Regions from separate parts of the Arthrobacter sp. NamB2 genome, predicted to be linked through region 2. Evidence: riboswitches for the same ligand, from Rfam matches in the RefSeq annotation. Region 2 holds a riboswitch; each other region holds the start of a gene.
The links. Region 2 has a riboswitch for cyclic di-AMP ahead of FDK12_RS03150 (C40 family peptidase). Riboswitches for the same ligand answer to the same signal wherever they lie in the genome.

Region 1: linked by a shared signal. The riboswitch ahead of FDK12_RS11525 (LysM peptidoglycan-binding domain-containing protein) and the one ahead of FDK12_RS03150 (C40 family peptidase) in region 2 are both predicted to bind cyclic di-AMP.
Region 3: linked by a shared signal. The riboswitch ahead of FDK12_RS06425 (M23 family metallopeptidase) and the one ahead of FDK12_RS03150 (C40 family peptidase) in region 2 are both predicted to bind cyclic di-AMP.

What each region holds. Positions count from the first base shown of each region.
Region 1 is NZ_SZWI01000006.1:83,552-93,787, forward strand. Features, by position in the region: gene FDK12_RS11515 (glycoside hydrolase family 6 protein) at 59-1,315, shown strand; gene FDK12_RS11520 (hypothetical protein) at 1,377-1,613, shown strand; cyclic di-AMP (ydaO/yuaA leader) riboswitch at 1,696-1,907, shown strand; gene FDK12_RS11525 (LysM peptidoglycan-binding domain-containing protein) at 1,911-2,849, shown strand; gene acs (acetate--CoA ligase) at 2,941-4,872, opposite strand; gene FDK12_RS11535 (ABC transporter permease) at 4,863-5,741, opposite strand; gene FDK12_RS11540 (aliphatic sulfonate ABC transporter substrate-binding protein) at 5,738-6,787, opposite strand; gene FDK12_RS11545 (ABC transporter ATP-binding protein) at 6,875-7,687, opposite strand; gene FDK12_RS11550 (CoA-binding protein) at 7,935-8,351, shown strand; gene FDK12_RS11555 (DUF1206 domain-containing protein) at 8,356-9,186, opposite strand; gene FDK12_RS11560 (DUF1990 family protein) at 9,385-9,951, shown strand.
Region 2 is NZ_SZWI01000001.1:684,541-694,776, reverse strand. Features, by position in the region: gene FDK12_RS03165 (3-oxoacyl-ACP synthase III) at 1-174, shown strand, start outside; gene FDK12_RS03160 (alpha/beta fold hydrolase) at 168-2,804, shown strand; gene FDK12_RS03155 (NAD-dependent epimerase/dehydratase family protein) at 2,801-3,769, shown strand; gene FDK12_RS03150 (C40 family peptidase) at 3,859-4,674, opposite strand; cyclic di-AMP (ydaO/yuaA leader) riboswitch at 4,677-4,886, opposite strand; gene mutM (bifunctional DNA-formamidopyrimidine glycosylase/DNA-(apurinic or apyrimidinic site) lyase) at 5,001-5,963, opposite strand; gene rnc (ribonuclease III) at 5,964-6,734, opposite strand; gene rpmF (50S ribosomal protein L32) at 6,808-7,011, opposite strand; gene FDK12_RS03130 (YceD family protein) at 7,014-7,580, opposite strand; gene coaD (pantetheine-phosphate adenylyltransferase) at 7,765-8,232, opposite strand; gene FDK12_RS03120 (aminotransferase class I/II-fold pyridoxal phosphate-dependent enzyme) at 8,338-9,570, shown strand; gene FDK12_RS03115 (spermidine synthase) at 9,567-10,236, shown strand, end outside.
Region 3 is NZ_SZWI01000002.1:569,256-579,491, forward strand. Features, by position in the region: gene FDK12_RS06415 (ABC transporter ATP-binding protein) at 1-674, shown strand, start outside; gene FDK12_RS06420 (siderophore-interacting protein) at 671-1,726, shown strand; cyclic di-AMP (ydaO/yuaA leader) riboswitch at 1,892-2,120, shown strand; gene FDK12_RS06425 (M23 family metallopeptidase) at 2,124-3,656, shown strand; gene FDK12_RS06430 (diacylglycerol/lipid kinase family protein) at 3,759-4,763, opposite strand; gene FDK12_RS06435 (SGNH/GDSL hydrolase family protein) at 4,846-5,628, shown strand; gene FDK12_RS06440 (MarR family winged helix-turn-helix transcriptional regulator) at 5,747-6,325, shown strand; gene FDK12_RS06445 (glucose-1-phosphate adenylyltransferase family protein) at 6,348-7,484, shown strand; gene rpmB (50S ribosomal protein L28) at 7,807-8,043, shown strand; gene rpmG (50S ribosomal protein L33) at 8,043-8,210, shown strand; gene rpsN (30S ribosomal protein S14) at 8,213-8,518, shown strand; gene FDK12_RS06465 (HU family DNA-binding protein) at 8,811-9,089, shown strand; gene FDK12_RS06470 (cytochrome c oxidase assembly protein) at 9,216-10,236, shown strand, end outside.

The sequences.
Region 1 (10,236 bases), on a different contig from region 2:
ATCGCCGCCAACCCACCTATGAGGAGCAACGATGCTCAGCATTTCCAGGACGTGCGCCATGACCCTTGCACTTGCAGGGGTCCTCGCCTCCACCGGTTTCACCGCCCTTCCGGCCGCGGCCCAGGGGCCCGGGAAAGGGCCCGGACCAGCCGTGGACTCGGCCACCGAGTTCTACGTCCCGAAGAAGAGCCATTACCACGAGGCCCAGCGGCAGATCGCTGACCTGCGGTCCTCGGGCGACCGCTCCACGGCGGACAGCCTCAGCGGAATGATCTCGGCCCCGCAGGCAGTCTGGGTCACCGGCAGCGATCCGGCGACCGTGACCCAGGAGGTCCGGAACACCACGCACCGTGCAGCAGGCAAGAAGCAGGTCCCTGTACTCGCCGCCTACAATCTGCCGTTCCGCGACTGTTCGCAGTACTCCGCCGGTGGTGCGACCGACGTCGCCGGCTACAAGGCCTGGGTCGACGCCCTCGCCGCAGGCATCGAGGACAGGGCGGCCCTGGTGGTGCTCGAGCCGGACGGCCTGGGCATCATCCCGTGGAACAAGAGCCTCGACGGCGCATCCGAGTGGTGCCAGCCGGCGGAGGCGAATCCGCAGACGGCGGCAGCGGAGCGTTACGAGATGCTCAACTATGCGGTGGATCAGCTCAAGGCCCTGCCCAATACCACGGTGTATCTGGACGGGACGCACAGCGCGTGGCTGGGCACCGGGGAGATCTCGAGCCGGCTCGTGAGGGCCGGCGTGCAGAAGGCCGACGGCTTCTTCCTCAACGTCTCCAACTACGAGCTCACAGAGCGGCAGCTGAAGTTCGGCAGCTGGGTATCGAAGTGCATCTACTACGCCACCGAGATCAATCCGGGCGCCTACGGCTCCTGTGGCAGCCAGTACCACCCGGCGTCACCCGCCGACTTCTCCACGTGGGGGCTGACGGACGCCTGGTACGCGCAGAACGTCGACGCAGCCCCGAACGCGCCGTCGAACGATGACCTCGCACACTTCGTCATCGACACGAGCCGCAACGGAAAGGGTCCCTGGGTTCCGACGGCGGCATACCCGGACCCCCAGGTCTGGTGCAACCCGCCGAGCCGCGGGCTGGGCTACCTGCCCACGTCAGATACCGGCAATCCCCTGGCCGATGCCTTCCTGTGGATCAAGGTGCCGGGTGAGTCCGACGGCGAGTGCAGCCGCGGGCTGACGGACAACGGGGGAGTGGATCCCGAGTGGGGCCGCGTGGATCCCGCCGCCGGAGCCTGGTTCCCAGAGCAGGCACTCGACCTCATCAGGAACGCCAGCGCGCCGGTTCGACCGTAGTACAACGCGCGTGCGCGGCCCGGTTCGGCCGCGCACGCGCCCCTGCGCCTAGGGTGGAGCAATGGAGAGCTGGAAGTCGGCGCAGCGTGTTCAGGAGCGGAGGCTCTGGAGCACCCTGTCCGCGGTCGGTGCGGTACTGACATTGACCCTCGTCAGCAGCATCCTTCTCGTGGCAACCAGCGGGGGCTCGCACGTGACCGGTTGGTTCTACTTCCAGCAAGCCGCGCTGCTCGCACTCAGTGTGGCTGGCACTGTCGCCGCACTCCGGCGCTGGCACGCGACCCGCGTGCGTGGGTAGGGTAAGCGCCGTTACACAAATGTGACAAACCGGACGAGCGCTGGCTATCGTCGTCGGGTGCCTCCGTCCATGGGAGGCGCTCCTGGTCGGATTGCCGAGCCCTGCCGCCGACCGGGGTCGTTCGCAATCACGAAGGCGGGGACGGGGGAACCACAGTTCCATCGGGCGCGCAGGTTCACCTGCCGACGTCCTTGGGGTTAAGCCGCAGCACCATCGCCCACGAGGCGGGGGCGCGGCCGGGTGACTCCCATCCGAACCCGACAGCTCACCCCGTAGGCATGGGAGAGGTATAGATCCATGTCACGAAACACCCCGGCACGCCACCGTGCTGCCACCGACGGCAATCTCGCTCTGCAGAGCCTGTCCCGCGCAGTGAAGGGCCGCGCCACCGCCGTCGGCCGTCCCGTCGCCATCGTTGCCGTCACGTCGGGCCTCGCGCTCACCGCCGTCGGCACGGCACACGCGGGTTCCACCACGGAACAGGGCACGACGTCGGCATCGGCAGCAGTCGCTGCCCCTGTTGTTCCCGCCCCTGCTGTTCCCACCGCAGTCGCTCCCGCCGCCGCGGCTGTCGCAGCGGCCGGTGGAACGCACACCGTCGTCCCGGGCGACACCCTGGGAGGCATCTCCGCCAGCTACGGCGTGGACCTGGTGGCCGTTCTTTCGGTCAACAGCCTCTCCGTGGCGTCGATCATCTTCCCCGGCGACAGCATCACCATCCCCGCCGGCGATGCAGTCCAGGCCCCCACCCAGTCCGTGACGATTGCTGCGGTCCCAACCGCCGCCGTCGCTCCCGCTGCCGAGATCGCTCCGGCGCAGCAGGCTGCAGCCGTTGCCGCGGCGCCTGCCGTGTCCACCGCCGCCGGGTCCGGAATGTACCTCGCCTCGGCTGACGTCACCCCGGTGGCCTCGACCAGCGGTGTCGCAGGGACCCTCGTGGCATCCGCGCAGTCGCAGCTCGCGGCCGGTGCCGTCCAGGACTGCACCGTGCTCGTCGAGAAGGCGCTGCGCGCCGCCGGTATCTCCGTCGGAGACCTCGGCCCCTCGCAGTTCTTCCAGTTCGGCGCAACGGTGGCCACCCCCGCTCCTGGCGACATCGTCATCACGGGCGGCCACGTAGCCATCTACGTCGGCGGTGGCCAGGTCATCAGCAGTGGCATGAACGGGTCGAACCTCACCCTGCAGCACCCCCTCTCGGACCTTCCGGGAGCGTCCTTCGTTCGCGTAGCGGGCTAGCGCCGGAACGAACCACACGCCGGAAGTGGCAGGTGCCTGGACGGGGCGCCTGCCGCTTCCTTCGTTAAAGGCCTGCGTAAAACGGTGGTACCTACGGCCGTCCGGCCAAGACGTCCTGGATGCCGGGGATGCAGCCCTCGTTCTGCAACGACGTCGTGTCGCCGAGCGCGGTGCCCTCGTACAGTTGCGTCAGCAGGCGCCGCATGATCTTGCCGGAGCGCGTCTTGGGTACATCGGGAACGACGACGACCGCGGCGGGGCGGGCGATCGGCCCGATGGCCTGCGCAACGTGTGCGCGAAGAGTCGTCGCGACGTCCGCCGTCGGATCGGCACCGGCAGCGAGCACCACGAACGCCGCGATGGCGTGGCCTGTCAGCGGATCCGAGATCGGGCAGGCGCCGGCTTCGGTCACCAGCGGGTGCTCGACCAGCGCCGATTCGATCTCGATGGTGGACAGGCGGTGCCCCGAGACGTTGATGACGTCGTCGACGCGCCCCAGGATCCAGGTGTCGCCGTCGTCGTCGTAGCGCGCCCCGTCGCCCGCGAGGAACCAGCCCTGCGCGGCGAACTTCCGCCAGTAGGAGTCGAGATAGCGCTGCGGGTTGCCCCACACGGTCCGGGCCATGGCGGGTCCGTGGCGATCCACGACGATCAGCCCCTGGACGCCCTGGGGAACGCGTCGGCCCTCCTCGTCCACGATGCGGGTGCTGACGCCCGGTAGCGCCCGGGCGGCACAGCCCGGCTTGAAGACGGTGTCCGTCGGGCCTGGGGAGAGCACGGTGGCTCCCGTCTCGGACTGCCACCACGTATCGACGACGGGAACCTCGTCGCGGCCGAGGTTCTTCCGGAACCACCGCCACGCTTCGGGGTTCACGGCCTCGCCCACCGTCCCGAGCACGCGGATGCTCGAGAGGTCGTACTCCGACGGGACGCCGTCGGGGAACCAGCCCATGAGCGAGCGGACCAGCGTGGGAGCCGTGTAGTAGCTCGTGACGCCGTAGCGTTCGATGATCTCGAAGTGGCGGCCGGGGTGCGGAGTGTTCGGGGTGCCCTCGAAGATGACCTGGGTCGCGCCGTTCGACAGTGGACCGTAGAGCTCGTAGGTGTGCGCAGTGACCCAGGCGAGGTCCGCGGTGCACCAGTGGACGTCGCTCCCGCGCAGCGCGGGGTCCGGATGGCTGAAGAGGTGCTCAAAGCTCCACGACGCCTGCGTCAGGTAGCCGCCGGAGGTGTGGACGAGCCCTTTGGGCTTACCCGTCGTCCCCGAGGTGTACATGATGAACAGGGGTGTCTCGGCGTCGAACGCCTCCGGCTCGTGGTGGGAGGAGGCGGAGTCAACGACGTCGTGCCACCAGACGTCACGACCGTCGGTCCAGCTGACCTCCGAATCGGTGCGACGCACGACGAGCACGTGCTCGATGCTGTTGTCGCCCGACACCGCGGCGTCCGCATTGTCCTTGACCGGAACGGCGACGCCGCGCCGGAACTGCCCATCGGTGGTGACGAGCAGCTTGGCTCCGGTGTCCTCGACCCGGAACCGGAGAGCCTCCGCCGAGAACCCGCCGAAGACCAGGGAGTGCACCGCCCCGATCCGGGCGCAGGCGAGGGTGACCACCACGGTCTCCACGAGGACCGGCAGGTAGATGACCACGCGGTCGCCCTTGCCGATGCCGAGTGCGAGCAGCGCGTTGGCTGCCCTGGAGACCTCGTCCTGCAGGTCCGCGTAGGTCACGGTGCGGCGGTCGCCGGGCTCGCCCTCGAAGTGCAGGGCCACCCGGTCCCCGTTCCCCGCTGCCACGTGCCGGTCCACGCAGTTCGCAGCCACATTCAGCGTGCCACCCGCGAACCACTCGATGACCGGAACGCGCAGCGAACCGTCGTCCTGGGGCGTCGCCTTCTCGAACGTGTGGAGGGTGTGCCACCGCGTGCTCCAGTCGAGCCTGCCGGCCTGCTCCTCCCAGAACGCGAGCCGGTCTGCCTCGTCCTGCAGCGCGGCCGCGCCCGTCGTCGTGCCTATGCCCATCGACGCACAGCCCAACGCTCCGCGATGCCCAGGAGTGCATCCGTGGTCTTGCCGATGACGGCCAGCAGGATGATCGCGAGGATGATGCGGTCCACGCGACCGTTCTGCTGGGAATCGATGAGCAGGAAGCCGAGCCCCATCGACGAGGCGATGAGCTCGGCCGCGACGAGGAACAGCCAGGACTGCGCGAGGGCGAGCCGGAGCCCGGAGAACAGCGCCGGCACGACGGCGGGCAACTGCACCGTGGTCAGCAGGCGGACGCCGTTGAGCCCGAAGGCGCGCGCGGCCTCGACGAGGTTGCGGTCGACGTGCCGCAGGCCGAGGTACAGCGTCGTGAAGACCGGGAAGAAGGCGCCGATGGTGATCAGGGTTACCTTCGAGTCCTCATTGATGCCGATCCAGAGAACCAGCAGCGGAACCCAGGCGAGGGATGGAACGGCCCGCAGTGCGCTGACCGTCGGGGTCAGCAGGATGTCCGCGATGCGGGACAGACCCAGCAGGGCGCCGGCCACCACACCGAGGAGGGAGCCGATGAGGAATCCGAGGAGGACGCGCTGGGTCGAGATCAGGACGTGGGTGGCGAGTTGCCCGCGCTCGATGAGGTCGACGGCCGCGGCAAACACCGACACGGGGGAGGGCAGCTGCGACGGCCGGAAGAACCCCGAGGCGGTGCTGAGGTGCCAGGCGAGCAGGATCAGGGCCGGGACGATCAGTCCGAGCAGGAGGACGCTCGCGCGCTTGCCCGCCCGGCCCCCCACGGGACCGCGTTCCCGCGTAGCGCCGTCGCCTGTCACCGGCGAGCCGGTCGCGGCGAGGCCCTGCGTGCTGGAAGGAACCGCGCTGCGCCCGGTCAGGTGGTCCGCACTCATGAGCCGGCGCCGATCGAGGCCGGGTCGGCCTTCTCGACGAGGGAGGCGTCCAGCAGGGTGTCCAGGGCTTCGTCGATCTGTACCTGGCTCTGCACGTCCCCGGTCTCGACGAAGACGGGGCCGATCTTCTCGAGCACGCTGCGCTGGGCGTCACCCGGAGCGGGATCGACGTCGAGGTTGGTGCGGTCGATGATCACCGCGGTGGCGACGGCGGCATCGATTCCCGCCACCTCGGCGAGGATGGCTGCCGTCTCCTCCGGGTTCTCCTTGGCCCACTCCCGAGCCTTCTCGTACGCGTTCACGACCGTCTGGGCGACGTCGGGCTTCCCGGCGAGGAAGTCCTCCGTCGCGTTGAGGAAGCCGTAGGTGTTGAAGTCGATGTCCCGGAAGAACAGCTGGGCGCCGTCCTGCTCGGCAGCCGCCATGATCGGATCGAGACCGGACCAGGCATCGACGGCGCCGCTCGCCAGCGCGGCGCGGCCGTCCGCGTGCTGCAGGTTCTCGATCGTGACCTCCGACTGCGCGACGCCTGCGGATTCGAGCGCCTGCAGCAGGAAGAAGTACGGGTCCGTTCCGCGGGTCGCCGCCACGGACTTGCCGCGCAGGTCCTCGACGCTCGTGATCCCCGACTCGGGGAGGGTCACGAGGGCGGCCCATTCGGGCTGCGAGTAGATGTCGATGGCCTTGATGGGCGAGCCGTTCGAGCGGGCGAGCAGCGCGGCGGAACCGGCGGTCGAACCGACATCGATCGCACCCGCCCGCAGCGCTTCGTTGGCCTTGTTGGAGCCGGCCGACTGCACCCAGTTGACGGTGATTCCCTGGTCCGCGAGCTCCTCCTCCAGCCAGCCCTGCTCCTTGATGATGAGGCTCAGCGGGTTGTAGGTGGCGAAGTCGATATTGAGCGTTCCGCCCTGCGTGACGGCCTCCGATCCACCATCCGCCGCGGGCTGCGTGTCGGCGGCATTCTCACCCGCGAGGCAGCCGCTGAGGCTGAACGAGAGGGCAGTGGCGAGTGCGAGCGTGGGCAGGAAGGCGCGGCGATTCATGATGGTCCTTTGGTGGAGGGTGCGGCAGGGAAAAGGCAGGGTGGCGCAGGCCGAACGACGACGGCGCGCGCGGATCGAGGAGCCGGGCTAGTGCCCGGTGACGCCGAGGCGGGACAACAGGGAGCTGCGCAGCATCGCGAGGTCCGCGGCATTGCGGGACCGCGGGCGGGCGCCTGGAACAGGAACGAGTTCCGCGACCGTGGAGCCGGGATCATCGTCGTCGCGACGCCCGAGGACGAGGATGCGGTCGGCTAGCTGCAGCGCTTCATCGACGTCGTGCGTCACGAGCAGCACCGTCGTGGGCTGCGCGCGGTGGATGTCGAGGAGGAGGTCCTGCATCTTGATGCGCGTGAGGGCATCGAGCGCGCCGAACGGTTCATCGAGCAGCAGCACGCCGGGATTCCGGGCGAGAGCGCGGGCGAGCGAGGTGCGCTGCGCCATGCCGCCGGACACCTCACGCGGCCGATGCTTCGCGAACGCGTCGAGGCCCACCAGCTTGAGCAGCTCGACGACCTTCGCCTTGCCGGCGCTCGCACTGGAGGACTTCGGCAACCCGATCGCCACGTTGGCCTGCAGCGTGTGCCACGGCAACAGTCGTGGCTCCTGGAAGGCGACGGCACAGCGCTCATCGATGCCCCTGACGGGCGTTCCGTCGATCAGCACCTCGCCGCTGTCCGGTACGTCCAGCCCCGCGGCGGCGCGCAGCAGGGTGGACTTGCCGCATCCGCTGGTGCCGAGGATGGCGAGGATCTCGCCAGGCTTCACGTCGACGGTCACGTCCCTGAGGACGACGCGGCGATCGGTCGAGGACCCGAAGCTGCGCCCGAGGCCGGAAAAGCGCACGCCGAGGGCCTGCTTGTGGTGGGGCTGGGTACTGCCGGGTGCCAGGACTGCGGTCATGATCTCTCCATCGGTCCTGGCGGTAGCACCCTACGGAGCGAGCCTTGTCCACCGGATGCGGTGGTTCCCGTGGCTCGGGCCTCGATATCGCCCGGCATCAGGGGGATGCGGGCAACCAGGGTTGCTGCGGCTTCATCGATCCAGGTCTCTCGGCCGCTCGGGATGGTCACCTCAATGAAACGCCCGGGCTCCCGCAGGAGCAAAATGGACCGTGTAACAAACGCTGTAACAAAACCCGGGAGGCTCGGTGGCACACCAGAACGATCCGCAGGTCGTCAGGAGGCTCCTGACGGAGCACGGCCGCTGGGCGGTCGTCGGCCTGTCCAACAATCCGCGCCGCGCTGCCGTCGGCGTCTCACGCTTCCTCCTGGACCGCCTGGGGATGGATGTCGTTCCGGTGAGCCTCAAGGGCGACGACGTCCACGGGCAGAAGGGCTACACGAGGCTCGCCGATATCCCCGGCAGGATCGACGTCGTCGACTGCTTCGTGAATTCGTCGCGTGTGGGCGCGGTGGTGGATCAGGCGATCGCGGTGGGTGCACGCTCGGTGTGGCTCCAGCTGGGCGTGATCGACGAGGATGCCGCGCGTCGAGCCGCGGAGGCCGGGCTCGACGTCGTCATGGATACGTGCCCTGTCATGGAGGCGCCGGCGCTCGGGCTCTAGCCGGTCACATGCGCTGGTACTTCGAGCGCACCACCATGAACACGCCGTATGCCATGAGTCCGAGAGCCACCGCGCCGAGCAGCCACACTCCGAAGGGCTGGTCGCGCAGTGCCTTGAGGGCGCCGTCGAGCCCGGTGGACTGTTCCGGGTTGTTCGTGACGGAAGCGACCACGACGAGGACTCCCAGGACCCCGAGGGCGAATCCCTTGGCGATGTACCCCACGGTGCCCAGCATCATGACGGCGCTGCCGAGCGCACCGGCCGGGAGGTGCGAGATCTTCTCGCGGAAGCGCCGGGTGGCGCCGCTGACGATGAAGTAGCCTCCGACGACGAGGATCCCCACGCCGATGGCGATGAGGAGGACCTTGCCCGCTGGGCTGCCCATGAGGGACGCGCTCAACGAACTCGTACTGCTGCTGCTGTCGCTCGAACCACCGAGTGCGAACCGTCCGAACGTCACGCCGATGGCGGCGTAGACGACGGCCTGGCCGCCGCTCTTCAGGCGGGCGGTCAGCTTGTCCTTGCCCCTGAGGCCCCGCGATCCGAAGAAGACGTCGCCGAGGTTGAACAGGGCGAGGGCGACGCACCCGATGAAACAGAACCACAGCAGGAAGGTCCCGCCGGGACTCGCTGCGAGCTGACCGATCGCTCCGCTCTGGTCGGCGCTTCCGGAGCCGCCGTTCGCCAGTCCGAGCGCTATGAGCCCGATGAGGAAGTGCAGGATGCCGGCGGCGACGTAGCCCGCACGCGCCACCAGTTCGAACTGCTTGGAGTTGACCGCTTCCTCTGCGGCGTCGGACGCCCCTTCAGCGGCACCCTTACCCGATGTGCCCATCCCTCGTGCCATGATGCTCCCGCTTCCCTGTCGGATCGGCGGGTCGGACACCCCAGGTGCGTCCGTGCCGGTCTGGACCTCCATCCTGCCACTGCCCGGCCTTCGGCGCCCCTCCCGTTCCAGTAGGTTGGGTCGAGGATCACCACCCGCGGCCGATGGTGGGCGTCCTTGGAGTGCAGGTCGACGGAAGAGGCACGCATGGAGCAGTTCACGTATGACGAACGGGGCGCGACCGACAGACCCTTCCCGGAGTCGTTGGAGGGAGGCTGGCCCGCCGGTTACACCGTGATGGTGGAGTCGCACGACATCGGGAGCGAGGACCCACCGGCCGCCTTTCTCGCCCTCGCGGAAGGGATTCTCGCATGGGGGCTTCACCGGCGGGCAGGCCTCTCGATGACGTCCGACGCCGAGCGCGCGGCACCGGGGGTCAAAGTCGTCTCCGGGTTCGGCGTCGGCCCCGCCAGGATCAAGGCGCCGTGCCGGGTGATCTGGTCGAGGGCGCCGCGGCTCGACGGTGCGGGCCGGGCCGTCCCCGGCCAGCGCAGTGGCTTCGGCTACGGGACACTGCCCGGCCACCCCGTGCGCGGTGAGGAGGGTTTCTATGCCGAGCTGACCGCTGACAACCGCGTGCGGTTCATCTGCTCCGCCTACAGCGTGCCCGCAAACGTTGTGTACCGGCTCGCCGCACCCGTGACCAGGCTGACGCAGGGGTACGTGCTGTCGCGCTACGTGAAGGCTGCGCGGGAACTGGCGGGGGAGGTCTGACCGGCTACCGACGGCCGGGCTCCGTCCCGGGGCTCGCACGCCACCGGTCGGATGTCTCCGCCCGCCCGTCCTCGCCCACCTGTCCTGACGTGGCCCTTGCCCCGGGCCCCGGGCAGGCGCGCCGTGGAGTCGTTCTGGGACTGCCCCGACACTGGTGCAGCCGAGAACGTCGTGGTCTCCCACCCGGCCCCGGCGCTGGTTGTCCGCGAATCCACAGGACCGGCACCGGGGCAGGACGAACGGCAGACGGCGGGGCCCGACCGATGATCGGGCGTCCGGGGGAGC
Region 2 (10,236 bases):
GACCTCGAGCGTGAGAAGGTGCCCATCACCTTCCCGCACTGGGGCAACGTGGGGCCCGCATCACTGCCCATGACCCTCGCCCAGGAGTCGCAGTCCCTGGCTCCGGGAGACCGGGTGCTGTGCCTCGGCGTCGGATCAGGCCTGAACACGTCGATGATGGAGATTGCGTGGTAGCACTCCCCGGCGTCGATCCTTCGTGGTCGACGTACATCGACGTGCCCTCGACCAGCGGATCGGATGCTCCTGGTACCAGTCACCGCTGGCACTACCTCGACAACCGGCTCGGCCTCGGCGGCGACGACGACGCCAGGGGGACGCTCCTGTGCGTCCACGGGAATCCGACCTGGTCCTACCTGTGGCGCAGTTACCTGGCGGCCGGGACCGCGGCCGGATGGCGCGTCATCGCGGTGGACCAGCTCGACATGGGCTACTCCGCCCGCACCGGAGCGTTCCGGCGCCTGGCGGACCGCATCACCGACCTCGAGGACTTCGTCCGTGCCATCGGTCTCAGCGGCTCCGTGGTCACGGTGGGGCACGACTGGGGAGGCGTCGTCAGCCTCGGCTACGCGAACCGGAACCGGGAGCACTTGGCGGGCGTCATCCTGACGAACACGGCCATCCATCAGGACCCGGACCGCCCGATCCCGGCACCGCTGAGGCTCGCACTGGCGCCGGGCGTGCACGGGATGGGCACCAGGACCACCAGAGCCTTCCTGGATGTGACTCTCGCCCTCGCCCGTCCCTCTCTGGACAGGGACGTGAGGCGTGCCTTCAGGGACCCCTACCGCAGCGCCTCGGACCGGCAGGGCATCGCCAACTTCGTCTCGGACATCCCCGTCGACGATTCGCACCCCAGCTACGCCGCCCTGACCGCGACGGCCACCGGCATCCGCAGCCTCCGCGTGCCCACCCTCATGATGTGGGGCCCCCACGATCCGATCTTCTCGGACCCATACCTCGAGGACCTCGCCCGCCGGATGCCGCACGCCGACGTCCACCGTTTCGAACACGCGGGCCACCTCGTGCAGGAGGATGCCGATACCGCTTCGACTGCCATGGAGTGGCTCGCCACCCGGAGTGTCGGAGATGCAGCGGACCACACCGACCACGGATCCTCCCCCGACGAGGTCCCGTACGTTCCGCTCGGCCGCCGCATCGACGAACTGGCAGCCGGGCCCGAGGGAGCGGTGACCGCGGTCGCCGAGATGTCCTCCTCCGGCCCGCCGCGGACACTGACCTGGCGGGAACTCGCCGACGACGTCGCCGCCGTCGCCGCAGGCCTCGAAGCCCTCGGCTACGGTTCCGGCACGAGGGTGAGTCTGCTCGTTCCGCCCGGAGTGGACCTCACCGTCCTGATCTACGCGTGCCTCCGGATCGGTGCCGTCATCGTCGTCGCAGATGCCGGCCTCGGCACCCGCGGGTTGAGCCGAGCGGTTCGGGGCTCGGCACCCGACGTCGTCATCGGCATCGAGCGCGCCCTCGGTGCCGCCCGAGCCTTCGGTTGGCCGGGGCGCCGCATCAGCGCCACTCCGCTCTCGGCGGCCAGACGGAGGGTGCTGCGTGTGGACGCGTCGCTGAACGATCTCCGCGCCGCAACTGCCCTGCCGGACGTCCTGGCGGATTCGCCGGTACCGGCCGCTGACGCCGATGCGGCAATCCTCTTCACCTCCGGCTCCACCGGACCGGCGAAGGGCGTCGTCTACACGCACCGCCGGCTCGCAGCGATGCGCGACGCCGTCGAGTCCACCCTCGGTCTGGGCCCGGGCACCGCACTTGTTGCAGGTTTCGCGCCGTTCGCCCTGCTCGGTCCTGCCCTCGGTGCGACGTCGGTGACCCCCGACATGGATGTCACTGCGCCGCGGACCCTGACGGCCCAGGCTCTCGCCGATGCGGCGGGCGCCATCGGCGCTAGCGTCGTGTTCGCCTCTCCTGCCGCCCTCCGGAATGTCCTGGCCAGCTCGGGCGACCTGAGCGCGAAGGGCAGGGAGGCCCTGCACAGGATCTCCCTGCTGCTCTCGGCAGGCGCGCCCATCCCCGTTCCCCTTCTCGAGGCCGTGCAGGGCCTCGTCCCGGCGGCGGCACTGCACACGCCCTACGGGATGACGGAATCGCTTCTCGTCGCCGACATCGACCTCGACGGCATCAGGGCCGCCGCGCGCGCTGCAGCGGCAGGGGTCGACGGAGCAGGCAACGGCGTGTGTGTCGGGCATCCCGTCCACCGTGCTCGCGTCGCGGTGAGCCCGCTCGACACAACTGGCGCGGCAACGGGCGACGTGACGGCAGCACCCGGAGTGACGGGCGAGATACTCGTCGACGCACCGCACGTGAAGGACCGCTACTTCCGGCTGTGGAAGACCCAGCAGGACTCGGCGCGCACGCGCCCGTGGCATCGCACCGGAGACGTCGGACACTTCGACGCCGATGGCCGACTGTGGGTCGAGGGCAGGCTCGGCCACGTCATCACGGCGGCTTCCGGCGTCGTGACGCCCGTCGGGCTCGAGCAGGCACTGGAGCTGCTCGAGGGAGTCCGCCTCGCTGCGGCCGTCGGCGTCGGGCCCGGCGGCACGCAGGCCGTCGTCGCCGTCGTCGAGGCGACGGCAGCGGTGCGGCGTCCACAGCTCGCTGACGCCCAGCTCGCGGCCGAGGCCCGCTCGTCCGCCCGCGAACGTGGTGTCGAACTCGCCGCGGTCATCGCTGTTCCCGCGCTTCCCGTGGACATCCGTCACAACGCCAAGATCGATCGCGCCCGGGTCGCCCAATGGAGCAGCAGATTCCTCTCCGGTACGCGGGCCGGATCGCTGTGACCGTCCTCGTCACCGGGGCCAGCGGCATGCTCGGGCGGGCCGTCGCCGAGCAACTCGTGGCCGACGGCGACGACGTCCGATGCTTCCAGCGCCGGCCGTCCGGCGTCGCCGGTGCCCACGACATCCTCGGCTCGATCGAGGACCAGTCCGCCGTCGGTACGGCGGTCCGGGGCTGCAGCGCTGTGGTCCACCTGGCGGCAAAGGTCTCCTTCACCGGGGCAGCGTCCGGCTTCGACCGCACCAATGTCGAGGGGACGAGGCTCCTGGTCGACGCGGCGCAGCAGGCGGGCGTGACCGACGTCGTGTACATCTCCTCACCGTCAGTGGCGCACACGGGGACGTCCCTCGTCGGCGCTTCGGCGGGACCGGCCGATCCCATCCGAGCACGCGGCGACTACGCGAGGACCAAGGCCACTGCGGAGCTGCTGGCCCTCAGCCGCTCCTCGAGCCGGTTCAGGGTCGCGGCCCTGCGTCCTCACATCGTGTGGGGACCGGGCGACACACAGCTGGTGGAACGCGTGGTCGACCGTGCGAGGCACGGGCGCCTGCCGTTGCTCGGCGGTGGCACCGCCCTGATCGACACCACCTACGTCGACAACGCCGCGTCCGCCATCGTCGCCTGCCTGCGCCGGATCGACGCGACGCAGGGGCAGTCGCTCGTCGTGACCAACGGCGAACCGCGCCCCATCGCAGAGCTGCTGCAGGGGATATGCGTCGCCGGCGGCGTCGAGCCGCCCCGATGGTCGGTTCCGGGAGGGCTTGCTCGGGGCGCCGGAGCCGTGATCGAGCGGACCTGGCTCCGCATGGGACGCGCGGACGAGCCTCCCATGACCCGGTTCCTCGCCGAGCAGCTCTCCACGGCCCACTGGTTCGACCAGCGGCGGACACGCGCTCTGCTCGACTGGCAGCCGACCGTCAGTATCGACGAGGGCTTCCACCGCCTCGCTGCGCACTACCGGCGCTGAATCGCCCTTTCACGCAAGAAGCGCGCACACACGCGAAAGGACGGGATGCAATGCATCCCGTCCTTTCGCTGTGTCGTCGCCGAGGGCGATTAGCGGGTGTAGTACCCGTCGACCGCCATGACGTTGACGGAGTGGATCTGCGTGCCCTGCGAAGGGTTCAGCGCACTGATCATCTGACCGTTACCGAGGTAGATACCGACGTGGCCGCCGCCGTTCTGGCTCACGAGGTCACCCGGCTGCGGGTTGCTGGTGGGCCTCAGGGAGGCGAACTGCGACCACGTGGTGCGGGGCAGGTTGATGCCGTGCTGGGCGTAGACCCACTGCACGAAGCCCGAGCAGTCCCAGGCACCGTAGGAGGTACCGCCGTAGACGTATCCCGAACCTTCGCCCTGCAGCGCAGTCGCGACGATACCGCTGACGGGTCCCCTCGACGCTGCGGACTGCGTGCTGAGGCCCGTGGAGTTTCCTGCAGTTGCGGGAGCAACGACGGCTGCCGACTGCACCGAGTACTGCTGCGGAGCAGCGGAACCACCGAGTGAGATGGACTGGCCGGGGTAGATGATGGAGCTGTACCCAAGCCCGTTGGCCGTGAACAGCGCTTCGAGGCTCAGGCCGTGGGCCGCTGCGATGCTTCCCAGCGTGTCGCCCGCCTGCACCGTGTAGCTGGCCGTCGCAGTCGTGCTGACCGCTGCCTGCTGGGTACTCACGGATTCGAGGCTGACCTCGCCTGCTGCGGCATTCGCCGGGAGCGCTGCGCCGAACATGATGCCCGAAGCGACGGCGACGACGCCGGCGGGCTTGCCTGCGACGGACGCGGTTGCCGTGACGGCACGCGACGCCGTGACGAGGGGGTTGACGCGCGTGGGGACTGCCCGGTGGCGCGCGATATGGCTCTTCTTGGACATGCTGTTGCCTTTCCCAATGCCTGCGAAGTTAGCTGTCGGGTTCGGATGGGACATCCGGACGCCTTGCCTGCAGACCACCGCCCCAAAGCTGGTCTACGCGCGTCTTTACCCCTAGGACTCGTGGAACGAGCCCGCTATCGGTTCCCCCGCCCCTGTCGAACGTGGTGTGCGAACGGTCCATCCTCATCGACAGGGTTAGGCAGAGTGAGGGTGGGCGCCCTTCCGTTGTGGAACGAGCGCGCCCTCAACGGTACGCGCCGTCCGAGCTATTGTCACGTTTGGGTTACGAGGCGCTGATCACTCGGGCGGCAATGGTGCGCCGTCGCCTACATCCTGGCGTTGCGCGGCCTGGGCTGGCAGAACGGGCACAGGAACGAGGAACGGTTCATGAAGGACTCCCTACGCATGGCCGTCTGCCTGCCCTCGTCCAGGCACCGGCGGCAGTAATGCCCCGCGCGCCCATAGGCTTCGAGCTCACGCGCGAAGTATCCCGACGCTCCGTTGACGTTCACGTACAGCGAGTCGAAACTGGTGCCACCCGCGTCGAGGGCACGCTCCATGACAGCCGTCACGGCATCGATGATCCTGACGGTGTCGGGTCGGCGCATCGTGTCGGTGGGACGGGCATAGTGCATCTTCGCGAGCCAGAGCGCCTCGTCCGCGTAGATGTTGCCGATCCCCGAGATGAGGCCCTGGTCGAGGAGGGCGCGCTTGAGTCCCGTCCGGCGCTCCCGCAACCGCCGGTGGAAGCTCTCGACGGAGAACGCGGGATCGAGCGGATCCCTCGCGATGTGCGCAGCCTGGCGCGGTATCAGCGCCAGGTTCTCCACTCCGAGTCCACCGGGTTGTCCATCGGCGGTCGGTTCGAGGTCGGTGACGAACATGCCGCCGAAGATCCGCTGATCGACGAACCGCAGCTCGGTCGGCAGCCGTCCACCCTCCTCGTCGAAGGCGGCGGAGAGCCTGAGGCGGACCTTGAGGTGCTTCTCCGTCGGGGCGTCCGGTTCTTCGATGAGCAGTTGTCCGCTCATGCCGAGATGGGACATCAGCGCGTCCCGCGGCTGGGGGTGCGGCCGGGTCGGGTCCTCGAGCGTCATCCAGAGGAATTTCCCCCGGCGCACCACGTCGCGAATGCGGGCGCCCGTCAGGTTGCCCACGAAATCCTCGGCGCCGAGGACGTGCCTCCGCAGGGACCGGGGATCGAGCACGTCCACCGCCTCGATGCTGCGGCCCGCGGCCCAACGGACCAGTCCGCGTCGGACCACCTCGACCTCGGGCAGCTCGGGCACTCAGGCCCTGTCTGCCTGCTGGGCTCCGGCTCCGGCCGGCTCGCCGTCCGCCTGCTGGGCCCCGGCCGGATCACCGCCGACCGGAGTCGCCGGACGGTCCGAGAGGAGCTTCCAGGACTCTGCGGCCGCCGCCTGCTCGGCCTCTTTCTTCGAATGGCCGCATCCGGATCCGTACTCGACGCCGCCGATCACCAGGCGCGCCGTGAAGGTGCGCGCGTGGTCGGGGCCTGTTCCCTCTACCTGGTAGTCGATTGGGCCCAGGCGCCGACCGGCGGCCGTCTCCTGGATCCGGGTCTTCCAATCGGTGCCCTCACCAAGGATCGCGGAGTCGCGCAGCAAGGGCGCGATCAGCCGCATGACCATGGCGCGTGCAGTCTCGATGCCGTGGCTCAGATAGGCGGCACCGATGACCGCTTCCATGGTGTCCGCAAGGATGGACGCCTTGTCCCGTCCGTTGGTGAGCTTCTCCCCCTGGCCCAGCAGCACGTGGCTGCCGAGGTCGAGGCCGCGCGCCACGCCTGCGAGTGCCTTCGTGCTGACCACCGCGGATCTCCGCTTGGCGAGCTCACCCTCGGACAGGCCGGGGTTGTCCCTGTACAGGGCATCGGTGACCGCAAGACCCAGCACGGAATCGCCCAGGAACTCGAGGCGTTCGTTCGTGGGTATGCCGCCCTTCTCGTAGGCGTAGGACCGGTGCGTCAGGGCAAGACGAAGCGTCTCGGTGTCGATATCGACACCGAGACGCTTCGTGAGTTCTGCTGTATTTTTCACAACCGCATCAGCTGATCCAGCATCGGACGGAAGCCCGCTCAGGCAGGAAGCCCGAGCGGGTCACGGTCCGTTGTCAGACGTCGGCTACCTTGCGGCCCTTGTACTCAAGGAACAGCGGGGTACCGGCTGAATCGGTAACAACCTTGGCCTGGTGGGCGAGGCTGTAGGTGACGCGACCGTTCTCGAGGGTCTTGACCAGCTTGGGGGCGGTTGCCTTCCACTGGGACCGGCGTGCACGGGTATTCGCGCGGGACATCTTCCGCTTCGGGACAGCCACGGCTAACTCTCTTCTCTCTCGTCTGACTCTGACTTTGGTGCCGCGTCGTTCTCTGCGGCGGTGCCCGCCAACCCTGCGAGGGCTGACCAGCGAGGGTCCAAAACTTCGTGGTGGTGGTCCGGATCGTCATTGAGCTGGGCTCCACATTCGGAGCACAGGCCCTTGCAATCCTCCCGGCACACCGGCTGGAAAGGCAGCGATGTGACCACCGCGTCCCGCAGCACGGGCTCCAGATCGACCGAATCGTTCTCCACCCTGTGCTGTTCTTCTTCCTCTTCCACCGACAGCGACTCGGAGTCGCTGTAGAAGAAGAGCTCCTGGAGGTCCACCTCGCGGTCGAACCGCAGTGGCTCCAGGCAACGGCCGCACTCGCCGGTTACCTCGACGTTCGCCGTTCCCGACACCAGGATTCCCTCGTGCACCGATTCGAACCGCAGGTCGAGCTCCATCTCGGAACCCTCCTGCACGCCGATCAGCGCGACTCCGAAGTCCTTGGGCGCCGGTACATGTTCTTCGATTGTCCGCATGCTTCCCGGACTGCGTCCGAGATCCTTGACACTGAAAGTCAAAGGCGAACTGAGATCGCTTTTAATGGTGACTCCTGTAGAACATATGACCGACGTACCATCCTAGCCTGATGAGGCGGGCAGTCCCAAAACGCGCCGCTCGAGGGCCATAGCACCTGGCGTGCCCGGTCCGCCGGTGGGTGCGCGGCAGGGCTGCCCTCCGGACGGGCCCCCGGCGGACGCCGGGTTACGGCACGAGTCGACGTAGGACGGCGTCCGGCACGAAGGGACCCACGTCGCCACCGAGCGACGAGACTTCCTTGATCAGGGTGGACGAGACGTGGGCGAGCTGCGGCGCGGTCGGCAGGAAGACCGTCTCCACGTCGCCCAGGTGACGGTTCATGGTGGCCATGGGCATCTCGTAGTCGAAGTCCAGGCCCGACCTCAACCCCTTGATGAGCGCCGTCGCGCCCTGTTCCCTGCAGAAGTCGGCCAGCAGCCCCGATCCCAACGGGAGGACCGTCACCTCGGGCAGGTGCGCGAGGCTCTGCGCGCAGAACGCCATGCGTTCGTCGATGCCGAACCGGTACTTCTTCGCATAGTTCGTCGACACCGCCACGACCACCTCGTCGAAGAGCCGGGCAGCCCGGCCGATCACATCCACGTGTCCGTTGTGGATGGGGTCGAACGATCCTGGGCAGACGGCGCGTGTCATACACCCCACGGTACCCAGTACCGAGGTGCGCGGGATATGACGCGGCGGTGGCCGGCTGTCGGGGCGGACCAGCAGAGGGCAGCACGGAACGGCAATACTGGTGTCATGACGACACACACGCGGCCGGTTGCCATCGCCGGTGCACCAGCGCCATGGGCGAGGACCGCGCGGGGCGCGAACCTCCTCGGGGACGACGGCACGCTCGGCATCACGATCTTCGAGGAGATCACGGCGCTCGCGCAGGAGCACTCGGCCATCAACCTCGGCCAGGGTTTCCCCGACGAGGACGGTCCGCAGGAGATCCTCGACGCGGCGCGTGCAGCGATCGCCGAGGGAGCGAACCAATACGCACCCGGCCAGGGACTCGCTGTCCTCCGTGAAGCGATCGCAGCCCACCAGGAACGCTTCTACGGGCTGCGGGTCGATCCGAGGACCGACGTCATCGTCAGCACCGGTGCCACGGAGTCGATCGCCGCAGCCATTCTGGCCTTCGCGGGACCGGGCGACGAGGTGCTGACGTTCGAGCCCTTCTACGACTCCTACGGCGCCGTCATCGGCCTCGCCGGTGCCACGCACACCACCGCACCCCTGCTCGCCCCGGATTTCCAGCCGGACGCCGCGGGGCTGGAGGCCGCGTTCAGCGATCGGACGAAGATCGTCGTCCTGAACAATCCGCACAACCCGACGGGCAGCGTCTTCGCCCGTCCCGTCCTCGAACGCATCGTGCAGCTGGCGGAGCGTCACGGCGCCGTCATCGTGACCGACGAGGTCTACGAACACCTGACGTTCGGGACGAGGCACCTGCCGATAGCGTCCCTGCCCGGGGCAGCGGATCGGACCCTGACGATCTCATCGGCGGGGAAGACGTTCTCCGTGACCGGATGGAAGGTCGGCTGGCTCAGCGGACCGGCGGAACTCGTGGCGCAGGTCCGCACCGTCAAGACGTTCCTCACCTATACCTCCGGAACACCGTTCCAGGGAGCCGTCGCCCTCGGCCTGGGTCTTCCCGGGGAGTTCTTCACCTCGATCGCGGCCACGCTGCGGAAGAAGCGGGACCTTCTCGGTGAAGGGCTCCGTGCAGCGGGCTTCGACGTCTTCGAGGCGGAGGGCACCTTCTTCACCATGGTCGACGCCGCACCGCTGGGCATCGGTGACGCGACCGAACTCGCCCGACGCCTGCCGTCGCTCATCGGCGTCGCCGCCATCCCGGTGTCCATGTTCTGCCACGAGGAGGGTGCCGAGCGTACGCGATCCCTGCTGCGCTTCGCGTTCTGCAAGCGGTTCGACGTCATCGAGGAAGGCGCCCGGCGCCTCGGCACACTGAGGGAGCGCGTGTGAGTGCAGCGCATTCCGGAGACGCCGAGCAGCGGACCGACCCTGAACCCGAGCGCGACGGCGGCTTCGACGTCCCGACGCGCTGGTTGTCCGGAATCGGAGCCTATGCGGAGATCGATGAGGACGCCTACATCGAGGGAGCGCTGATCCTCAGCATCGGCGGTGCCCAGCAGTCCCACGTCGATGTGCAGCACCCGGAGCGGATCTTCTACGAGTACCTTCAGCGCATCGCGCACGTCATCGATGTGCTGAGGGCCCCCGGCGCTCCCCTGCGGGTTCTCCATCTCGGCGCGGGAGCCCTCACTCTGGTCCGCTATATCCAGGCGACGCGTCCCGGGTCCGTCCAGGTCGCCGTCGACACCGAAGCCGACCTGATCGACTTCGTCCTCGACGCCATGCCGCTCCCGCACGGTACAGCGTGCGAGGTCGTCATCGCGGACGCGGCGGACGCGGTCCTCGAGCAGCCCGACGCCGCCTTCGACGCCGTCGTACTCGACATCTTCGCGGGAGCCGACGCCCCCTCCCACCTGACCTCGCCGGATTTGGCAGCACACCTGCTGAGGATCTGCGCCGAGGACGGGATCGTCCTGGTCAATGTCGGGGACGATCCTCCGCTGTCCTTCGCCCGGGCCCAGAGCCGCCAGATGACCTCGCTCGCCGTCGAGACCG
Region 3 (10,236 bases), on a different contig from region 2:
TCGCGCGCGTACTCGGGCTCCTCCCACAGACGCCGGTCGCTCCCGACGGCATCAGCGTCGCCGATCTCGTGGGACGCGGCCGGTACCCGCACCAGGGCTGGTTCCGCCAGTGGACGGCGGAGGACGACGCCGCAGTGGCGGGCGCGCTCCAGGCCACCGACACCCTGGGCCTCGCCGACCGCAGCGTGGACGAGCTGAGCGGCGGTCAGCGCCAGCGGGTGTGGATCGCCATGGCACTTGCCCAGCAGACCGGGATCCTGCTGCTGGACGAGCCCACGACCTTCCTGGACGTCACGCATCAGATCGAGGTCCTCGACCTGATCACCGACCTCAACCGGCGCGCCGGGACCACGGTGGTCATGGTGCTTCACGACCTCAACCTCGCTGCGCGCTACGCCGACCACCTCATCGCGATGCGGGACGGCCGGATCGTCGCAGAGGGCCCCCCGTCCGCCGTCGTCACCCGGGAAACCGTTTCCGGCGTCTTCAACCTCGACTGCCGCGTCATCGAGGATCCCGTCTCCGGCACACCGATGGTCGTGCCCGTCGGCAGGCACCACGGCGCGCCGGCGGCGATGAGCACACCGACCTCCCGTGCCGGTCAGGTGCCGGCACGAGGCTACCGACCCAACCCGCAGGACACCGTCCCGGCCCATCTGGAGGCAACATCATGACCGAAGTGAGCCAGCGGAGTACCCTGCGGACCGCCGCGGACACCGAGCCCATGGTGCTGGCGTTCGATGTCGTCGTCACCCGGGTGCAGGAGCTCGGCGCGAATTTCCGCCGGATCACCTTCGGCGGTTCGTGCCTCGCGGCGTTCGGCGTGGCGGGCGACACGCTGGACCTCAGGATCAAGATCATCATCCCGTCGAGGGGCCGCGAGTGCCCGGACATCGCGGGGCTGATGCAGCGCGGCGGTGCCGCGAGCTGGTACCAGTCGTGGCTCGGCATGGACGCGGAGGAGCGCGGCTCGATGCGGACGTACACGGTGCGCGATGCGCGTTGTGAAGGGCCACGGCCCGAGATCGACGTCGACTTCGTGATGCACCTCGACGACGAAGGGCGGGGAGGGCCCGCAGCCGAGTGGGCTTCGACGGCGCGGCCGGGGGACCGCGTGTGCATCATCGGACCCAACTCCTCGGCGGCGCAGTGCCTGACGGCGGGAGCCTACGGCGGCATCGAGTGGAGCCCGGGCCTTGCCCAGCACGTCCTGCTGGCCGGTGACGAGACCGCAGTGCCGGCCATCAGCGCGATCCTCGAGGCGCTCCCCGAGGACATGAGCGGGCAGGCGTTCCTCGAGGTCCCGGACGAGCGGGACATCCAGAGCATCGAGACCCGGTCCTCGGTCGCCATCACCTGGCTTCCGCGCAGGGGTCTCCCGCACGGTGAGCTGCTGGAGACAGCGGTTCGCGACGCCGTGCGCGTACCCGGCTGGGTGTCCCTCGCCGGCTCCGCCGACGCCGTCAGTGGCGGTACCGAACCCGAGTACGTCGATGTCGACAGAACCATCCTCTGGGAGACCCCGCAACTGCTCGAGACTGCGATCGTGAGGTCGACGGTCAATCCCGAGCGCCCGTCGGGCACCCAACCGTTCTACGCCTGGATCGCGGGGGAGGCAGCGGTGGTGCGGGGACTGCGCCGCTATCTGGTGCGCGATGTGGGCGTCGACCGGAAACAGGTTGCGTTCATGGGGTACTGGCGCAAAGGGCGCGCCGAGTTGTCCTGATGCCGCCGATCGGTTCCCGAGGCGCAGGTTCTCCGGGGGAATTGCGCAGGTTCCCGTGAGCGGAAAGCAGTATTGCACGAAAGATCCACAGGATGGATAACGGAATTGTAACTGCGCGTTCCGTGCCCTAAGGTTTGAGCAGTCGAAGCACGTTCTATTGTGATCCAGGTCCGCACGCCTAACCCTGTCAGCGGACCGCATGAACAACCTGTGACAGGGGTGGAGGATCCACATTCCGGCGGTGCGAGCCGCCTTGGGGTGAAGCCCTCTACGCATTGCTAATCAGCACGGCCCCACCTGCGGTTCCACCGCGTCCGGGGCTGCGCCGAGGGGGCCGAGTCAACTCTTGCTCGAATCCGACAGCTAACTTCGCCGGCGTCCTGAGAGAGGTATGCAGTTGACCCAGACGGTTACGTCCGGGCGCCGTCGCGCGTCCGACGATCGGGCGCACCACCAGTCGGTTCCGCACAGCTTTGCCCCCGCCCTCCCGAGCCGCCGGTCGCTCCGCGTCGGGACGTACGAGGCCCGACCTGCCGTCAGGACCCCCGCGGCCCGCGTGGCCCCCGCCGACACGCGCGCCACGATCGTGACCCATGCTGCGCCCGGCATCGAAGCCGCGCCCGCTTCCGTTGCTGCCCACGTTGCCGTTGCTGAGCCCGTTGCCGTTGCTGCGCCTGCTCCCGTCGCGGCCGTTACCGCCCGCGTGGCCGTTCCAGGCCTCCCGACGGCTCCTGCTCGCGCGCCCATGGCTGCCTCCTCCGCCGGTGGCGCGGCCCCCACCCGCGCCGGTCGACGGGCCGCGACTCCGGCTGGTCCTCCTGCGGCATCCGCCGTCGAAGCCTCGAGCCGGGTTGCAGCACCACGACCGCCCGTGTCGGTTCCGCCCGTCACCGTGCGTGCCCTTCCGGTGCCCGCCCCCTCCGAGCGCCTGCTCAGCCGCCGGGAGATCCGTGAACAGGAGAGGGCCGCGCGCGAGGCAGCCGAAGCCGTGCTCCTGCACTCCGAGAGCCTGGCGTCCGAACGGGTCGAGGTCGCCGTCGTAGAGCCGAGGCGCCCACCGGTCGAGGTTTCAGCCACCGAACCCACACCGGCACCACGGGCGGACGACGTCGACGGCGCTGTCCCGGCGACGCGCCGGAGCGCCCGCCAGCCCTCTGCCGCCGTGCGCCCGCACCAGGGCACACGGCGACGCGCGGCAGTCCGCCCGACGGCAGTCCGCCGCGCCGCAGCCCGCACCACGCCGCTCACACGACTGCGGGACAACGCCGCGACCGCCGGCATCGTCCTCGCTTCCGCCGGTCTGGTCATGGGTGCCGTGGCTCCCTCGACGACGGCCGCGGCCACGGGCAGCAGTGCCACGGCCGCGGAAGCGCCCAGCGTTGCACTGGCCCCGGGTGTCGCTCCTGCTGTCACTGCGCCTGCCGAGGCGTCGGTGACGTTCGGCCTGGAGAGTGCAGGCCCGGCGACCGAGGGCATCGCTCCGAGCATCGCCAGCGCGAGGGCCCTCTCGAGCTCGCTGACCCCGGCAGCGAAGGAACGCAAGGCGTTCGACGTTCCCGTGGCCAATCCCGTCGTGGCTTCGACCTTCGGATACCGGGTCAACCCCATGGGTGGCTACGGCTCGGAACTCCATACCGGCCTGGACTACGCCAGCGCGTGCGGTACGCCCGTCATGGCAGCCGATGCGGGAACCGTCATCGACTCCGGCTGGCATGCCTACGGAGGAGGCCAGCGCATCGTCGTCGATCACGGCGACGGCATGAAGACCACCTACAACCACATGAGCGTGCTCGAGGTACCGGCCGGTACCCAGGTGCACCGTGGCGAGGTCCTCGGCGCGGTCGGCAGCACCGGGAACTCCACCGGTTGCCACCTGCACTTCGAGGTCATGGTGAACGACGAAAAGGTCGATCCGCAGCCCTGGCTCTAGCCCGGGCGAACCCGGCATCGCGCTGCACCCGACGGTGAGCACGCGGCCATGGCGGACGCCGGTACCGCGCAGGAGCGATCCGAGAAGGCGCCCCGGCGCCTGTCAGGGCAACGGTTCGCTGACGACGGCGGGATCCTTGTACCCGAGGGGCATCCTCAACCGGAGTGACTCGGGCTTCATCTCGAACGCCATGTGGGTCGCCTTGCCCAGCGGGTCGCCGTCGAGTTGAACCTCCAGCGGTTCGTGCAGGGTGACCTCGGCGGTACGGCACTGGAAGTACTCGAGCGACGGGTCCTTGCCCTTGCCCTTCCCCCGCGCGACGAGCTTGCCGGCGACGGCCAGCCAGCCCAGCCTGCCCTTCGGGGCGACCGTCATGAGGTCCATCAGGCCGTCGTCGATCTTCGCACCGGGGAAGATCTCCAGACCGCCCATGATCTTTCCGCAGTTGCCACCCATGACGCTGCGCAGGCGGCGGACGAAGGGCTTTCCGCCGTCGACCGAGATGGTGGTCCGCGCAGGCCTGCCCGGCAGGTTCCGGATGCCCGCGTCCACGTAGGCGAGCCAGCCCACCTTGTCCTTCAGGTCGTCGCGCGTATCGGACATGATGGCGGCGTCGTAGCCGATGCCCGCCATGACGAGGAAGACGTGGGCGTCCTGTGCCCGGTCCACCGTCACGTGCACGACGTCGATGGTGCGTTCCGTCCCCCTGAACGCAGCCTCGACGGCGGCGTCCGGATCATCGACGGCGATGTCGAGGTTGCGGGCGAGCAGGTTTCCTGTCCCGAGCGGCACGATGGCCATCATGGTGCCGGTCTCCGCGAGCTCCTCGGCAACACACCTCACCGTACCGTCTCCGCCGGCCGCGATCACGAGATCGACGCCGGCGTCCAACGCCTGGCGTGCCTGGCCGTGCCCGGGGTCGTCCTCCGTGGTCTCGATGACCAGGGGTTCCTCCCAGCCGTCCTCCGCCGAGACGCGCCTGACAGCACCCTCGACATCGCCGGTGGTGGCCTTGATGGGGTTGATGATGAGCGCGGCGCGGCGACTGCCCGATCCGGCGTCGGCGGCCGTGGCGGGCGTTGCTTCGGGTGGTGCGTCGGTAGGCATGATGTCCTTCGTCCGGGTGTCAACGGGGGCCTCTGCCGAGCTTATCGCTGCGGGTGGCCGCCCTAGGGGTAATCTTTCGGACGTGACATTCACCCAGCGATACGTGGCACTCGGCGACTCCTTCACCGAAGGGGTGGGCGACTGGGACCCGGCATCGCCCAACGGTGTCCGCGGTTGGGCCGACCGCGTGGCCGAGCAGCTCATCCTCGCCGATCCGTCCTGGGGCTACGCCAACCTGGCGATCCGCGGCCGGAAGATGCGCCAGATCCTCGACGAGCAGGTCGACGCCGCCCTGCTGCTGGAGCCGACGCTCGTCACGATCTATGCCGGCGCCAACGACATCCTCCGCCCGCGCATCGACATCGACCGCCTGATGGGGCACTACGACGAAGGCGTCGGCAGGCTCCGCGAGGCGGGCGTCGACGTCGTGCTGTTCACGGGGTTCGACGCGTCGGGGTCGGCCGTGTTCGGCAAGACCCGGGGCCGCACGGCGGTCTACAACGAGTGGGTGCGCGAGATCGCCGACACGAGGGCCGCCACCGTCGTCGACTACTGGCGCCTGCGCGAGTTCCAGGACTGGGGCTACTGGGATGTGGACCGGATGCACATGTCGGCGGCCGGTCACACGCTCATGGCCGCGCGGGTCCTCGAGGCCATGCAGGCATCGCACCGCATCGACCTGCCGGAACTCGGGGAGCGACCTGCCCTGAGACGCATGGAGCAACTGCGGGCCGACGCGCAGTGGGCGCGGGAGTACCTGACGCCGTGGGTCGGCAGGCGGCTGCGCGGTGTCTCGTCGGGCGATACCCTGACGCCGAAGTATCCGACGCCGACCCATCCGCGCCGGGTCACGACCAGCGCCTGAGGCTCCGGGCGAACGGGTAGCAGCCCGCCCTCACCACGATCTTCGGGACGTGCGCAAGCACGGGGCGCACAGCCTGGACCCCCGTCGGCGCAGGGAACCGATGTGCCAGAATGAGCGGATGGCGGCGCACTGGCTCACACCCGAGGAGCGGCGCGCGTGGCTGGCCCTCTATGCGCTGTCGTCACTCCTCCCGGCGAGCCTCGACGCCCATCTCTTCCGCGAGGCGCGCATCACCCTGTTCGACTACCACGTGCTGGCCATGCTCTCCGAGGCCGAGGATGCCCGCCTGCCCATGAGCGAACTGGCCGCGCGTTCGGCGGCATCCCTCTCACGCCTGAGTCACGTGGTCAAGAAGCTCGAGGTCCGCGGGTGGGTGGCCCGCGTACCCTCGTCGTCCGACGGGCGCGTGACCACCGCATCGCTCACGCCGGCCGGGCTCGAGATGCTGACGGAGCTGGCGGTGTCCCATGTCGCCCAGGTCCGCTCCACCGTCTTCGACGCGCTCGACGAACAGGACGTGACAGACCTCGATCGGGTCGGCCGGAAGATCCTGCGCGGCATGGACAGCGCCCACTGGATCCTCGCCGACGGCGAGGCGGCGGTGGAGGCCGACATCACGGGCGGGGCGCCGGCGCGGGGATCCGGTGCCGCCCTCGACGCCCCTGGTGCCGACCAGGCACCCGAGACCGGCGCATAGGCCCGGCAGGACAGGAGGGCGCATGACCCAGACACACTCCCGGCCACACTCGCGGCACGAGCCCCGGATCCTCGCCATCGTCCTGGCGGGAGGGTCGGGCGGACGCCTCGGGGCGCTGACCAATCACCGGGCCAAGCCGGCCATGCCGCTGGGCGGCAGCTTCCGGCTGATCGACGTCCCCCTGTCCAACCTGCACCACAGCGGGATCTCCGACGTCTGGATCATGGAGCAGTACCAGCCCAAGACCATCAACGACCACCTCCGCAACGGCCGGCCCTGGGACCTCGACCGCACGCGCGGCGGACTGCTGGTGCTGCCCCCCTTCAGCGGCCACGAGGGCGAGGGCTTCGCCGAGGGCAACGCGGACGGGCTCCTCCGCCAGGCATCCTTCATCCGGGACTTCGCGCCGGACCTCGTGCTGGTGCTGAGTTCGGACCACCTGTACCGGCTCGACTATCGCGACGTCGTCGACACGCACGTCAGGACCGGCGCCGCCCTCACGATGGTCACGGTCGACTTCGACGGCGACGCGTCCAACCACGGCGTGGCGGACGTCGACGACGACGGGCGCGTCACCGGGTTCGCCTACAAGCCGGAGAACCCGCGAACCACCATCGTCGCCGCCGAGGTCTTCCTCTATACCGCCGCAAGCCTGCTCGACGCCCTCGAACGGTTGCAGGACGACCACGGCGGCCTCGGTGACTACGGCCACCACCTGGTTCCCCACCTCGTGGAGCAGGGCTCCGTGGTCGAGCACCGGCTCGAAGGGTACTGGCGTGATCTCGGCACCCCGGCCAACTACCTCCGCGCCCACCTCGACCTGCTCGACGGCAAGGGCCTGGAGCTCGCGGACCCGGCGTGGCCGATCCTCACCGAGCCTCCGCAGCTGGCCCCTGCGTTCATCGGCGATGGGTCCGTCATCGGCAATGCGCTGATCGCACCCGGCGCCGTGGTGCACGGCACGGTCCGCAGGAGCGTCATCGGATCCGGCGCAACGGTCGAGGCGGGGGCCGTCGTCGAGGACTCCGTCCTGCTGGACCGCGTGCGGGTCGCGGACGGCGGCTCCGTCAGGTACGCCGTCGTCGATTCGGGCGCCGTCGTGTCCGGAGCCCGCGAGGGTACGGGACCCGACGATCCCCTGATCGTCCCCAGGGACTGACGGACGCGCGACCGGCCGGTTTTGGTCAAGCAAGATACAGCCGGTAGTATGGTAAGGCGTTTGGCTGCGGCTGATGCTGCCCCGTCGTCAGGACGGGACGGAATTTGCCCAGCTACCCGTGACTACCTAGAATTTAAGGCTGTGTCGACCGCAAGGCCGTACCCAGCCTAATCTTCACCGTCTTCCCCGCGGCGAGGCGCTTCGGCAGGTTCTCACCCTGCCAGGTCAACCTCCGGAAAGCTGCAGTAATAACGGTGTCATTACTGGTGGCGGGACGCTCAACAAGTGATTCCGTCACGTTCATCTAATCTGGAGGAGAGTTATGGCAGCCCACTGCCAAGTGACCGGAGCCGAGCCCGGCTTTGGACACAGCATTTCGCACTCGCACCGCCGCAACAAGCGCCGGTTCGACCCCAACATTCAGAAGAAGCGCTACTACGTGCCTTCCCTGCGCCGCAACGTGACACTGCAGGTCTCCGCCCGTGGCATCAAGACGATTGATGTCCGTGGCATCGACGCTGTCGTGGCGTCCATCCTCGCGAGAGGAGTGAAGCTCTAATGGCAAAGGACAAAGACGTACGTCCGATCATCAAGCTGAAGTCCACCGCTGGTACGGGCTACACCTACGTGACACGCAAGAACCGTCGTAACGATCCGGACCGCATGGTCCTGATGAAGTACGACCCCAAGATCCGCAAGCACGTCGAATTCCGAGAGGAGCGCTAACCATGGCCAAGAAGTCAAAGATTGCTCGCAACGAGCAGCGCAAGGTCATCGTCGAGCGCTACGCAGCCAAGCGCCTCGAGCTGAAGAAGACTCTCGTCGACGAGAACGCCACCGATGAAGCACGCGAAGCAGCACGCCTCGGCCTGCAGAAGCTTCCCCGCAACGCTTCGCCGGTGCGCCTGCGCAACCGCGACCAGATCGACGGACGCCCGCGCGGAACGATCCAGAAGTTCGGGATCTCACGCATCCGGTTCCGTGACATGGCCCACCGCGGCGAACTGCCCGGCGTAACCAAGTCGAGCTGGTAACACCCTTCGGAGCGTCACGCTCCAGCAGCATCGTCCACCGCCCCTGGCGGTGACCGGAGAAGCCGGCAGCCCTCGGGCTGCCGGCTTCTCCGTCGTTCCGGCCCAGGCCGGCTCCGAGGGGATCCGCTCGGAGCCGATCCGGGCGGCGAACCGCCCCGAAAAGGCCGCGATTCTGCCGGAAAGCCGCGTAAACACGCGGAACAGGGCGCACTAGCTGATAGGTTTTCGGACAGAGGCTTTTCGTATACCGTGAAAAGCTCGTTCCGAAGAGTGACGTCCAGGAGGACCTAAAGTGGCTAAAAACCGTAGTGAACTTGTCGCCGAGGTAGCAGCGAAGGCTGACACCAGCCAGGCATCGGTCAACAGCGTCCTTGACGCTCTGTTCGACGTCTTTGCCGAGTCCATCGCCAAGGACGAGAAGATCACCATCCCCGGATGGCTCGCCGTCGAGCGCACCAGCCGCGCAGCGCGCACCGGCCGTAACCCCCAGACGGGTGAGACGATCCAGATCGCCGCCGGGCACAGCGTCAAGCTGACCGCAGGCTCCAAGCTGAAGGCTTCCGCCAAGTAGCTTCCAGATCCCCGGAGGGCCGCTGCCGTGACGGCAGCGGCCCTCCGTCTCGGATCGATGTCTCGCCCGAAGCAGGGACCTGTCCATGATTGGCCCTATTTCTACTCCGGGTAGAGAATGGTGTACGTGTCGACTACAGCGAAGCAACCCCGCAGCGCGCTTGCCGGCGCCGACCGGACCGGCGTCGGAAACGTCTGGCTGATCCTCGCGGGTGTCGTCGTCTTCGCGGCACTCGTCGTCGCGCTGTTCTACTCGGGCGCCGCCGCAGCTCGGCAACTCGGTGATCCGGGTGCCGTCACCCGGTGGGGGCTGCCCGTCGCGAAGGTCCTGAACAACACGGCCGCCGCCGCCACCATCGGCGCCCTCGTCTTCGCCGTGGTCATGCTGCCGCGGCATGTAGCGGGCAAGGGCCGCACCCCCAAGCCGGATGCGGCCGAGCACCCCGCCTTCTCCCGAGTATTGCTGCTCGCCGCCGTCTCCGCCGTCGCCTGGACGCTGGGCGCGCTCGGCGTCATGGTCTTCACCTACTCGGACGCGGCGGGCCTGCCGCTGAGCACCGACCCCGCCTACACCCAGGGGCTGGCGGCGTTCCTCACCGACTTCTCGACGGGACGTGCCTGGCTGGTGACGTCCATCGTCTCGGCCGTGCTCGCCACGATCCTCTTCGGTGTCCGGTCGCAGACGGGCCTCGCTCTCACGATGGTGCTCGCGCTCCTGAATCTCCTACCGATGGCGCTGATCGGGCATTCCGCCAGCGGTGACGACCACAACGCAGCGGTCAACTCCATCGCACTGCACCTCGTCGGCGTGTGTCTCTGGGTGGGCGGCATCATCTCCCTCGCCGTCGTCGGCGGCACTCTCGGCAATCAGACGCTGCCGGTACTCAAGCGCTTCTCGGCCCTGGCGGGGTTCGCCTTTTTCCTCGTCGTGGCCTCCGGCGTGGTGAACGCGAGCCTCCGCATCACCGACCTGGCTCAGCTGAGCTCGCAGTGGGGGCTGCTCGTCACCTTCAAGACCATCGCCACGCTCCTGCTCGGCGGCGTCGGCTGGATGCACCGGCAGTGGATCATCCCGCAATTGGAGGCAACCAACGGCACGGCGGCCTCCAAGCACTCCGCACGTCGCGTGCTCTGGCAGCTCATCGCCG